Regions from separate parts of the uncultured Bacillus sp. genome, predicted to be linked through region 1. Evidence: riboswitches for the same ligand, from Rfam matches in the RefSeq annotation. Region 1 holds a riboswitch; each other region holds the start of a gene.
The links. A riboswitch is a leader RNA that binds a small molecule or an ion and turns the genes downstream of it on or off. The one in region 1 is predicted to bind thiamine pyrophosphate.
Positions count from the first base shown of each region.

Region 2: linked by a shared signal. The riboswitch ahead of tenA (thiaminase II) and the one ahead of thiU (HMP/thiamine ABC transporter substrate-binding protein ThiU) in region 1 are both predicted to bind thiamine pyrophosphate.
Region 3: linked by a shared signal. The riboswitch ahead of Q5C82_RS16920 (acetylornithine deacetylase) and the one ahead of thiU (HMP/thiamine ABC transporter substrate-binding protein ThiU) in region 1 are both predicted to bind thiamine pyrophosphate.

Region 1 covers NZ_CATYRA010000009.1:109,545-113,770, reverse strand. The annotation lists gene Q5C82_RS15510 (ABC transporter ATP-binding protein) at 1-673, opposite strand, end outside; gene Q5C82_RS15505 (ECF transporter S component) at 660-1,259, opposite strand; gene thiU (HMP/thiamine ABC transporter substrate-binding protein ThiU) at 1,261-1,863, opposite strand; TPP riboswitch at 1,960-2,072, opposite strand; gene ykoG (two-component system response regulator YkoG) at 2,175-2,861, shown strand; gene Q5C82_RS15490 (ATP-binding protein) at 2,865-4,226, shown strand, end outside; gene Q5C82_RS15485 (PepSY domain-containing protein) at 4,226-4,226, shown strand, end outside.
Region 2 covers NZ_CATYRA010000003.1:91,335-95,560, forward strand. The annotation lists gene thiO (glycine oxidase ThiO) at 1-706, opposite strand, end outside; gene tenI (thiazole tautomerase TenI) at 690-1,307, opposite strand; gene tenA (thiaminase II) at 1,285-1,992, opposite strand; TPP riboswitch at 2,074-2,182, opposite strand; gene Q5C82_RS06245 (monovalent cation:proton antiporter family protein) at 2,244-4,088, opposite strand.
Region 3 covers NZ_CATYRA010000011.1:71,294-75,519, reverse strand. The annotation lists gene pgeF (peptidoglycan editing factor PgeF) at 1-195, opposite strand, end outside; gene Q5C82_RS16925 (YlmC/YmxH family sporulation protein) at 357-602, opposite strand; gene Q5C82_RS16920 (acetylornithine deacetylase) at 685-1,965, opposite strand; TPP riboswitch at 2,053-2,155, opposite strand; gene Q5C82_RS16915 (ABC transporter ATP-binding protein) at 2,168-2,962, opposite strand; gene sigG (RNA polymerase sporulation sigma factor SigG) at 3,116-3,898, opposite strand; gene sigE (RNA polymerase sporulation sigma factor SigE) at 4,038-4,226, opposite strand, start outside.

The DNA.
Region 1 (4,226 bases):
CTTTGTCCAGCACGATTGTTCTCTCAATCCAAGGCGTCCATTCATCAAGCTGGTGCTCAATGACGAGGAGGCTGAAGCCTTTTTCTTGCTGAAGATCTTTCATCATGTGAACGAACTCCCGAGCTGAATAAGGATCTAATAAAGAAGTTGGCTCATCTAACATAATAAGCTCAGGCTCCATCGCCAAAATACAGGCGAGAGCCACTTTCTGCTTTTGTCCTCCTGACAGTGCAGATATTGTTTTTTCTTTTAAATGGGTAATACGTAATTTTTCTAATACGGCATCAATCTTCTCTGTCATCTCTTCTCTCGGAACCTGCAGATTTTCCAGCCCAAAAGCGATTTCGTCCTCAACCGTCAGCATGCAAAACTGCTGATCCGGGTCCTGAAAGACGACCCCGCAATGCTGAGCAATCGTTTCGGAGGTTTCAGCGTCTGTGACCGGTTTTTGAAATAAAAATACATGTCCGGACTGTATGCCGTCGCAAGCCTCCGGGTAAAGACCGTTTAAACAAAGGGCGAGCGAGCTTTTTCCGCACCCGCTCGGCCCCAGCAATAAAGCGCATTCCCCTTTTTGCAGCGAAAACGAAATGTTTTGAAACACCGGTTTCTCGTCTTCTTCATAAGAGAAGCTGAGCTGGTCAACCGTCAGGAGCTCATCAAAGGCTTGCATGTTCTGATGCCCGCTTCCGTTTCTTTTTCAGTTCCTTTCCGAGTGCCATTCCGTTTAACACACCCGTATAAGCAAGAGAGTCACTGATTGCTTTTCCGAGCAGCCCCGCAAGCAACGCGCCGGAAATCAGACGGATCACAAGCATAATAAGAAGATAACCTGGTGAATAGGCTGCATAGCCAGAAACAAAGAGATCGTAGAAAAAGCTGGCTACTGAAGATCCCATTCCTGCCAGCAGAAGGACAGGCAGAGAGTATACTTTCCAGCGCGTCGCGAGAAATACAGCCTCAGCCCCGAGACCTTGAACAATACCGATGACGATGACCATCGGGCCAGACGGATTTCCCAGCAGGCACTCAACGAGAGCGGCAATGATTTCAGAAACAAGCGCTGCGCCCGGTTTTCGAATAATGTACGCAGCGATGACGGAAACGATAAACCAAATGCCGTAAATCGGTTCATAGGCGATTGGCCCGAACATACCTGCAAGTACGTTTCCGAAATGCGTGAATAATAAATAAACAACGGCAAAAACGATACTGATAACGGACATGATGACAATTTCTTTTACTTTCCAGCTTTTCATTTTATCCCTGCTTTCTGTTTTTTCTTGATGGACTGTTAGCCGAGAGATTCACAGTCATGGTTACGTGGTTTGTTTGCTGTTCAGCCATGCGGAAAACGGCCTCCAGTGTTCTGAACACGTCATGCGCATCCCCGTCAAGCTCACTCGCATAATGGACACCTTGTACGAAGGTGCCTTCTGCTTTCGCAATATCGAGAGCTTCCATGATCAAGCCCATATAATCCGGCTCATTCATCGGATAAAGCGCAAATTGGCACGGCGCTTCCGCGAACAGGCTTCGGACAGCATCTTCATTGACACGCTTATCGTTTACAGAAAGATATGTATCTCCCTGTGTATCGCCCGGGCATCCGATGGAAAACGTCCCGTTCATGACGATGTGTTTTTCGCTGTTCGCCGCATAAAGGTAAATGGCTTTGGCAGCGTCGAATACATGATCAATCGATCCGCGCAAGACTGTGCTGATATGATCTGTTTTCGTCCAAACCTTAGATGTGTCGGTTTTTTTCAGCGCTGACTTGATCACACTGATAAAATCATCCGTCATCGGGTATAAAGAGAACCGAAAACCGGCGATTCTGCTTGTCCCGCAAATATGATCCATTTCTCCGACCTCCTGTTTTTTTGGTAAAATAAAAAACTGCATATCCTAAGGGAATATGCAGTCATAGATCGATTAAGCGCACAAAAAAATACACCATTCGGTCAACCTGCACTTCCCCACGCTGGTATTATCCAGATCGGGTCATAAGGGATCAAAGCGCGTGTTTGCGCGCTTTATCTCAGCCAAAAACAGCACCCCTAGTGCTTTCCGTATACAATTTTTTATTTTGACATCATAATAGATGATAAGAATCATTTTGTAAACAATGAAATCATTTTTTTTCATATAGGGACAGGAGAGGATGATCAAATTTGGAAAAAGGGCACATATTAATCGTGGAAGATGAGGAAAAAATCGCCAGGGTGCTCCAGCTTGAATTGGAATATGAAGGATATAATGTCACCATTAAATACAATGGCACTGAAGGACTGAATGCGGCCGCGGAAGGCAGGTATTCCTTAGTGCTTCTAGACGTCATGCTTCCGGGACTTAGCGGCCTGGAAGTGCTGCGCCGCTTGAGAAAAACGGATCAGCAGACACCGGTCATTTTATTAACGGCACGCGACAGTATCCCTGATAAGGTAACAGGGCTGGACATCGGTGCGAATGACTACGTCACCAAGCCGTTTGAAATTGAGGAATTGCTTGCGAGAATCAGGGTGGCGCTGCGCCAAAATGGAACAAAAACAGAAGATATCGACACCTTTCTTACATATGACGACTTGCGGGTGAACGAAAAAACCCGTGAAGTGAGGCGCGGAGACAAAGAGGTGGAATTAACGCCCCGGGAATTTGATTTGCTCGTCTATATGCTGAAACATCCGCAGCAAGTGCTGACACGGGAACAGATTCTAAACTCTGTATGGGGATTTGATTATATCGGTGATACAAATGTGGTGGACGTTTACATCAGATACATCAGAAAAAAACTGGACTATCCTTACGAAAAACAGCTGATCCATACTGTTCGAGGGGTCGGCTATGCCATTAAGGGGTAAACGATGAAGCTGAAGACCAAGATTCATCTGTACACATCAATATCGCTGCTGGTTTTATTAATTTTGGTCCATACCGCAGTCTATCTCATTTTTTCGTCCGCGCTGACCTCAAAGGATGCAGGTAGGCTTGCGGATGAGACGGATAACATTGCCGAAGCGCTACATGCTGCTGAAACAGAAGGAGTCGCTTTGCAGGACATGCTGCAGGCTTATCTTCCGGCAAACGGCATGGTTCGTGTAGTGAATGGTGATCAAAAAGCCGTCATGACCATGACAAAAGAAAAAGCGTATAAACATTTTCCAATCTCTTATCACAGCGGGGAAACGGTAGATGTAAGGAAACATGACGGCAAACTGTTTGCTGAGGCTGCTGTTCCCGTTATTTGGACCGATGGGCAAGTGGTATCTCTTCAGCTGGTTGAAAGGCTGGAGAACACAGAGGAGAGTCTGTTTCTGCTAAAAATCATTTTAATCGCTGCAAGTGCTGCTGTCTGTATCGCTTCTTTTTTTGCCGGCAGCTTGCTTGCCCGCCGTATCATCAATCCGATCAGACGATTAATGATGACGATGAAAGACATACAGCGGGAGAAAGCATTTAAAACAATTTCTTTGGAAGGTCAGTCGTACGACGAGTTATATCAAATGGGGCTGACATTTAATGAGATGGCGATGATGCTGAAAGAGCATTATGATAAACAGCAGCAATTCGTTCAAGATGCTTCACACGAATTGAAAACCCCGCTCACAATTATAGAAAGCTACAGCAGCCTGATGAAACGGTGGGGGGCAAAAAAACCGGAAGTGCTTGAGGAATCGATAGAAGCCATTCATTCAGAAGCGGTGCATATGAAAAAACTGACCAATCAGCTTCTGGCGTTGGCCAAAAGCCATAAAGGACTTGAGCTTGACCTCAAAACAATCGATCTGGTTGAAGTATCGCGCGCCGTCATGCAAACGCTCCAGCCCGTCTATCAGCGTGATATTTTGCTTGAAACTGATAAGGAGAGCCTGTTTGTTGCAGCTGATGAAGAACGCATCAAGCAGCTGCTGACCATTTTGCTCGATAATGCCATAAAGTATAGTGAAAAAGCCATTGTGTTGTCGGCCGGAACGAGGAATGGCCGGCCGTTTCTGTCTGTTAGAGATAAAGGCATCGGAATACCTGAGGAGCATATCCCGCACCTGTTCGAACGGTTCTACCGGGCGGATGAGGCACGAAACAGAAAAACAGGCGGAACGGGTTTAGGCCTTTCCATTGCCAAGCAAATCGCCGATGAACACGGCATTGAGCTGTCTGTAAAAAGCAAGCCTGGAGAAGGAACAGATGTTATCATGCAATTCAGAGAACAGAATGGGGGAGGCCGA
Region 2 (4,226 bases), on a different contig from region 1:
GCGGTATATCATCATTCCAAACAGACAAGCACTCCCCTTTTACAGGGAAAAATGAATTGTTCAGCCCGAGCTGTTTAAAAAACATTCCGCTCCATACCCCGCTGGCAACCACGACATGATCCGCCCATATGTTGCCATTCGACGTCTCGATGGACAGCGCTTCACCGTCACGTTCAACTTGCAGGACAGGAGTATGCTCAAAAATCTCAGCCCCAAGCGCTCTCGCTGCTTTCGCATATGCCTTACAAACAAAATAAGGCTCAACATGCACATCATCTTGAATGAAGGCTGCCCCGAAAATGTCACCAGCCGTATACGGCTCTTTTTCTAAAACTTCTTCTTTTGTATGCCAGCTGACAGAATCCAAGTCGTCCATCTTCCTCAGCCGCAGCACATCTTCTTCAGAAAACGCAAGCTTAAACATACCGCCGTTATGCTGTCTGATATCAATACCGCTTAACGTGTAAAGCTCTTCTCCAAGACCTTTGTACAGACGCTGGCTGTGCATGGCAAAGTCAAAAAACGCGTCACGTTCCTCGCACTCGGCATGGGCGCCCAGCATTCCGGCAGCAGCACTTGTTGTTCTGCCGCCCATTGTTCCACTTTCAAACAATGCGATGTTTTTGTTTTCCTTTGCTAAATGATAAGCAATCGCGGAACCAATAATTCCGCCTCCAATGACAACTGCATCATAATGCCTTTTCATAGCGCATCTCCTTTAGCTTGCGGGAATATCGTCTGGCAGCTTCCAAAGGGTCAGCGGAAGAAAAAATTCCCGACATGACTGCAATACCTTCTGCTCCTGCTCGTTTTACGTCTCTTAATCTGTCCGGCGTCATTCCGCCGATCGCAATAACCGGGACGGAAATCCGCTGTTTGATATCTGACAGCAATGACACACCTCTGCCTTCAAGACCCTTTTTACAATCCGTTTCAAACACATGGCCGAACAACACGTAGTCTGCGTCTTCCTTTTCTGCTTGAACTGCTTCCTCAAGCGAATGCACCGACCGACCAATATGAAGGTGAGGAAATCTGGCTCTGACCTGCTTCGGCGAAAAGCTGCTGCTCGGCAGCTGTACACGATGAATCGTAGAAAAAAGCGCAATATCCACCCGCCCATTCATGATCAGTTTTCGTTTATCAACACCGCCTTCGGAAATAAGCCCGAGCAGTTTCAAAATGTCGGCCGCCGATTTTGACCGTTCCCGAATGTGTATAAAATCAACTTCATTCCGAATAGCTATGATTGCTCTCGCTAACTCTTCAACCGGCTTGCAGTCATCAGTTATGGCGTGAAGCTCCAAATTCCTCCACCTCTTTTATGCCGCGGTCGGACCAGCCTTCTTTTCGATAGGCCATTCCCCAAAATTGATATTCATAGAAGCTGGAAATAACAAAATTCTCTTTCATCTTGGCCCGCACTTCCTCCGTGCTGTTTTCCGCCAGCTCATCAAAGCGATTGATTTGCTCTTCGACCTGCTGTCTGAACCAGTCACCGCCGTATGTGCCGATCCACTTCTGATAAATCGGATGCCCCGGATCACATTGCAGCAATTTCTCACCAACCTCATAATACAGCCAGTAGCATGGCAGCAGAGCCGCTAATATCTCAGCAAAATTCCCGCCCAAAACCGCACGGTACATATGGGATGTATAAGAGTACGCCGTAGGAGAAGGCTTAAACGCCTTGCTCTCTTCTTCACTGATTTCCAACAGCTCCGCAAACTCGCGATGAAGCGCCATTTCTGCCTCATATGTACCTTGGGCGTGGCTTGCCATCCGTCCCGTTGTATAAAGGTCCTTCGCATAAGCGGCGCCAAACGATTGCACCTTCGCAAAATGCGTTAAATAATAAGAATCCTGAAGCACGTAGTATTTAAAACGATCAATCGGAAGCGTTCCGTCACCGATTCCCTGAACGAACGGATGGACAAAACTCCCCTCCCACCATTCTGCTGCTGCACTGCGGCATTCTTCTGAAAACTTCACACGTCATTCCCCCTGTCTGATAAATAAAAAAACCACTTTCCCGCAAGGAAAAGTGGTTTGGAATTGGCGTAGTAAAATAACACAAATACCGCTCCACTTCCCTACGCAGGTCTGAACCTGTTCAAGTTATGAGGGTCTAAAAGTCACACTTTTATCTCAGCCCTTATGAAGGACACCCCTAGTGGTTATACGAATACATATTGAATTGTTCTGCACCTCTATATTAACACGAATCCCTATTTGGTCAAGGTTTATCCTTCCAATGTTTTCTTAAGCTCCGTTACGTACCCGCGAGATCCGGTAACAATTAAGCGGTCTCCCAGTTTCAGCCTTGTGTCCCCATGTGGAACGATGCTATCCACACCTCTGAAAATCCTGACAAAGATGACGTCGCCTGTTAAAGGGAATTCCCGCAAAATCACACCGTCGTAAGTGCTGTTTTCCATATTAATTTGATACAGCGAAGACTCCTGGTTCGTGAGAAGCCTCATGACTCCAGGCGCTTCTATCAGAGCGCGAAGCAGTGTTTTTGTTGACAACAGAATAGAAAAGATGCTGATTCCCTGCTCCTTCAGAGCTGCTTCATTCTCCGGTGATCCTACGCTGGCAATGATTCTTTCTGTGCCTTTTTCTTTTGCAAGTAATGCAATGTCCGCATTCATGTCTTCATTACCTGTCGCAACAACGAGGATATCCGTATCAAAAATGCCGAGTGATTCAAGCGTCTCGTGTTCATAGTCAGAAATCGTTTCGACGGTAAATACTGATTCTGACAGCTTTTCCTCCGCATTCTCTTGGTAGACGTGTACAACACGCACATCATACTCTTCCTCCGGCAGTTCAAGAGTAACAGGTAATGTCATTTGGTTTGCACCGATAAACGTAATCGTCTTTTTCTCCTCCGGCTGCTCTTCCCGTTTGTACAATTTTTTAAAGAAGACCGGCGAAAAAATACTGGCAATGACGGCTACTAACGTCAGCGCTCCTGACATATTTGCGCTGATCACGTGAAGCTGCTGGCCGATTGTCGCAGCGGCAATCACGAGCGAAAGAGTTGATGTCAGCAGGAAACCAGATGCCAAAACGGTTCGGTTATCATACCACTTCTTCAAGTACAGGACAGGAATGATTTTGCTTACTAACAGCGCCAAAAGCAGAAGTGGAATCATGATTAATATTTTCGGATCTTGGAAAAGGGTCCATATATCCAGCTTCACACCGACCATCACAAAGAAAATCGGAATTAAGAACCCGTAGCCGAATGAATCCAGCTGCTGAACAAGTTCTTTGTTTGGTGAAAGAAGGGAAACGAGAACACCTGCTAAGAAAGCGCCGAGAATATTTTCTGCCCCAAGTGATTCAGACAGGGCAACGAGTACGATAATTAACGTAAAAATCGCGCGCGTTCCGATCTGGATCGTCCCTTTTGACATGGATTGAACAAAAGAGCGATGTTTGAAGATCCGGCCGAAAAAGTAAAGCACCACTCCGGCTGCAAACAGGATCATCAGAAGCCACATGTTTCCGCTATCCTCTCCGTATAAAGAAGAAAAAACAGCAAGAAGAATCATCGTAGCCAAATCAGCAATAACAGCAACGAGCAAAATAATCTGCCCGATATTTGAATTCATGATTCGTTCTTCTTTTAATGTTGGAACGACAACGCCTAATGAAATTGTTGAAATAATAAGCGTCATTAAGAATGCATTTTCGATAAATCCTGCCAAGACGAACCCATAGGACAGCAGCAATGATAAAATAAAAATACCGCCAAAAATGATAGATGCCGCAGCAAACGTATTAGGCGCTTCTTTGCCGTTCGGCATAAGCTGCTTTTTCTTTCCTTTCTCAAACGATGAAAAATCAATTTCAAGCCCGCTTAAAAACATTAAAAAGATAAATCCGAGCATAGAAAGCGTCTGGAGCCATGTGTCACCCTCCACAACTAAATTAAGGCCGCTTTTTCCTATGATCAATCCCATAATGATTTCAGCAACAACAACCGGGATGCTGAGTTTAAACCGATGCAAAAGGATGGGTGTCAAAAATGCAACGATAAGTACAACAACTAAAGATGCGACAGATGTATGCGCCATAATCAGAACCTCCTTTTTAGATCAGGGTTATTCCAGTTCTTAATCAAAGAACAAAACCTCAATTTTTAAAAAAACATAACGCGATTTTAACAAGGGTGATGATAAAAAATAAAGTAATATGGTCTAAATCTTGTTTAG
Region 3 (4,226 bases), on a different contig from region 1:
ATTTTTAACTACATCTGCATCTTTGTCATGAACGTGCAATCCTGTATTTAACGATTCAAAAGGCTTTTGGCTGACACCGCCGTTTTTCGTAGTAAATCCGGCAATGACTTCTCTGTTGTTTTGATTCGTTTGTGTCCAGTCTTGTATCATGAGTGTCGAGGGTGTGGTAAGACTGAATGGGTGATATGTATTCATGATGATCCAACCTTTCGACAAACATTTAAAAAAGCGGAATTTCCCACTTATTTTACCACATCTTTCTGCATTCGTTGAGCGCCGATTTGTATATTTCTAAATGAAATGTGCCGGAAGAATCCAGACTTCCGGCATTTGCCAATCCGCAGCAGACGAACAAGTTATGCATGCGGTTCATTTAATCGGACCAAGATTACATCTTCCCCGATTTTTACTATATTTCGCCATGGAATGACCAATTCCTCTTCTTTTCCAAAAAATCCGAGAACTTTCCCATTTCCACCTAGTATGATCGCCTGAATTTTTCCAGTGGTCACATTGATATCTATATCACCAATGCTCCCCAGCTTTTTTCCGTTTGAGACATTGACGACATCCTTCACCTGAAATTCTGAAATGCTGATCATTCCATCACGTCCTTTTTCCGTCCTTTTTTCAAGTATATGAACGGGCAGGCTGAACCTTGTCAGCAAGAAGAAATTTTCATGGTCACTGTTCTTTTTTACGGCTGCACCAGCTGATGATAAAATTGAGCATAATTTTCGTATAATCTACCAGTTGCTCAATCGATACCTCCTCGTTCACGGCGTGTGCATTATGCAGATCTCCAGGTCCGTAAATCACGCTTGGAATGCCGGCATTATACAGCCATCCTCCGTCTGTAACGGATTGAGAAACGTCCATAACCGGGCGCTCACGTTTCACTTTCTCATGAGACGCTGTAAGCGCTGATACGCCTGGGTGGCCAGGGTCAACTTCCAGTGCCGGAAAAATTTCTCCTCTGTCTTCAATCATAGATGAACCTCCCCACTTGAAGACAGGGCGGTTTTCCCTAAGCCAAATATCACTGTCACTCAGCCGGTTAATGTAATCTTCTATTTCTGCTGCCACTTGTTCATGAGTTTCATTCGGGTAAAAATGGACTGTGATCCACAGCCGGCACTCGTCCGCTATAAAAGCCGCATGTCTGCCGCCTTCTATGACAGCCGGGTTTATCGTATTTGTGCCTGGTTTAAAACCGGGATACCTTTTCATGATAGACCAGTGGCGCTCCAGTTCTCCGAGCCCCGCAATGATTTTTGCCATTTTTTCAATTGCGCTTGCCCCGAATGTTCCTCCGCCTGCGTGAATCATATTCCGCCTCGTCCCATCATGAAACGTTTGACTGCTTTTGATTTCAATCCATCCTGTAATGACACCGCCTTGACCTTGAATATGCATATCGCTCGTATCCGCGACAACTGCAAAATCAGCATGATAGCCCCTCTTGCAGCATTCAAGCGTGCCGGCTTCTCCAACTTCCTCCCCGATAACCGATTGCAGAATAAAATCACCGGGAAGTTCAATGTCGGCTTCACGAATCAATTTCACCGCAAACAGCACACACGCCATTCCGCCTTTCATATCAGAAGCGCCCCGCCCGATTAAGAGACCGTTTTTTTCAATTGGATGAAACGGATCATGCTCCCACTCCTCATCCTCTTTTACCTCTGCCACATCTACATGGCCATTGATGATCAAGCTATGATAATCTGCTGAATCTGTTCCCTTTAGTAGACCTACAACATTGGGATCTCCTGGGTACACGTCCCATTTATCGATCGAGAATCGCATTTCCTTTAAAAACCCAGCAATCCAAGACTGAATGCCGTCGGTATTTCTTGCAGGCGGAGCAGGTGTTTTATAGGAAATCAGCGTTTTTGCTAGCTGAATAAGCTCCTCCTTTTGATCTTCCACCTTTGTTAACAGAGAGTCTATTTGTTGATTCAATGCGATCCGCTCCTATTCTTTAAAATCAAAAAAGCCGTTTCAAATGTTATGAAACGGCTTAATAAAAACAAACAGAGTCCTATGTACTCCGTTTTTTCACCGCTTCCCTCCGCTGGCATGATCCAGATCAGGTCAAAAGGGTTAAGACAAATGTCTCTCTCAGCTTCGCAAAGCACCCCTAGGATGAATCGATATGTGTTTGTCAGGCATTCGTTATCGGCTCGGCTCTTGTTAAAAACGGCCGATCCTGATTCCATAATACATGGATTGGCGTATCAAAAAAAGCGGAAAGTATGTGATCAGTAAGCATTTCCTTTATTGCTCCCGATTTAAAGACCTCTCCCTGTTTTAACAAAAGGGCTTTGTCAAAGACCGGCAAAATTTCTTCCGCATGATGAGTCACGTAAAGGATCGATGGCGCATTTTCTTTATTTGCAATGTATGTAATCGTGTCTAACAGCTTTTCCCGGGCAATAAAATCCAGCCCTGTGACCGGTTCGTCCAGTATCAGCAGCTCCGGATCAGCCATAAGCGCTCTTGCAATCAGGGCTCTTTGTTTTTCTCCTTGAGAAAGGGTTTCATAGCGGCGGTCGGCAAATTCAATTGCTCCCAAGTCCTCTAACAAACCAATCGCTTTTTCCCTGATTTCTGCACTTGGTGTTTCATATAATCCAATCGAAGCGTAAGCTCCGCTCAAAGCAATTTCAAATGCTGAATCTGCCGGATAAAATTTTTGCTGAAGCGCCGCTGAGACGAGGCCGATTTTCCGTCTAAGTTTCTCTCCAAGCTCCGTTTTACCAAATTCATGGCCAAGCACCTCCATCTCGCCCGATGTTGGAAAATAATATGAGCAAAGCATATTTAACAGGGCTGTCTTTCCGGCGCCATTCAGTCCGTAAAGCACCCAATTTTCCTTTTCTTCCACCTTCCAATGAATATCTCTCAGTATCCATTTTCCATTCCGTTTTAGTGAGACATTGTCAAGCTGCAAAATCATCGTGGTCCTCCTCTTTACTGCCCTTTTATAATTATTTAAATTTTCATAAAACTTTGTACGAACTAGGATACCTTATTTTTTCCAAAACGTAAACCGCCCGCAATCAATAGAAAAGCCTTTAAAACACAATCGTTTTAAAGGCTTTCTATTTCATTATTGATGGATATTTTTATTCATTTGTTTGATAGCCGCTTTTTCAAGTCTGGACACCTGTGCTTGGGAAATCCCGATTTCCTCGGCTACTTCCATTTGAGTTTTCCCTTGGAAGAATCGCTTTCTCAGGATCATTTTTTCCCTATCATTCAGTCTTCTCATGCCCTCTTTTAAAGCCAGCTCTTCAATCCATTGTGAATCTTTATTGCGCTCATCACTGATTTGATCCATCACATAGATCGGGTCTCCACCGTCGTTATAGATCGGTTCAAATAGAGAAACCGGATCCTGGATGGCATCAAGCGCAAACACGATTTCCTCATGCGGTACTTCAAGAACTTTTGCGATGTCTTCTGCAGTCGGCTCCTTGCTTGTCTCACTGATTAACCGCTCTCTTACCTGAAGTGCCTTATAAGCGATATCCCGGAGTGATCTTGAGACACGGATCGGGTTATTATCGCGTAAATACCTGCGGATCTCTCCGATAATCATAGGTACAGCGTATGTTGAAAACTTAACATTGTGGCTTAGGTCAAAATTATCAATGGATTTCATTAGTCCGATGCAGCCGACCTGAAATAAGTCATCAACATACTCTCCTCTGTTATTAAATCTTTGAATGACACTTAAGACAAGACGCAAGTTCCCGTTTACAAGCTTTTCTCTTGCTGAATCATCGCCTTCATCCTGCAGCTGCCTAAACAGCTTTCTCATCTCTTCATTCTTGAGTACTGGTAATTTGGAGGTATCCACCCCGCAGATTTCGACTTTATTTCTCGACACTTTTTTCCCTCCCTACAGGAGCTGCTGTACAACGTTAAGTATCTCCTTGGGTGGGAAAAATATGCACTTTACTCAGACCGAAAAAAAGTCACAATTGGCAAATCCTTGTAGAATCAAGGGATTACCCGCAAAAAATTTTTTACACCATTTTGTTGAATTCTTTTCGCAATCTTTTAATGATTCGTTTCTCAAGACGAGAAATATAGGACTGGGAAATCCCCATCATATCCGCTACATCCTTTTGGGTCTTTTCCTCTTCGCCGACAAGACCAAAACGGAGTTCCATGATTTGTTTTTCTCTCTCATTGAGCTGTTCAAGCGCTTTTTT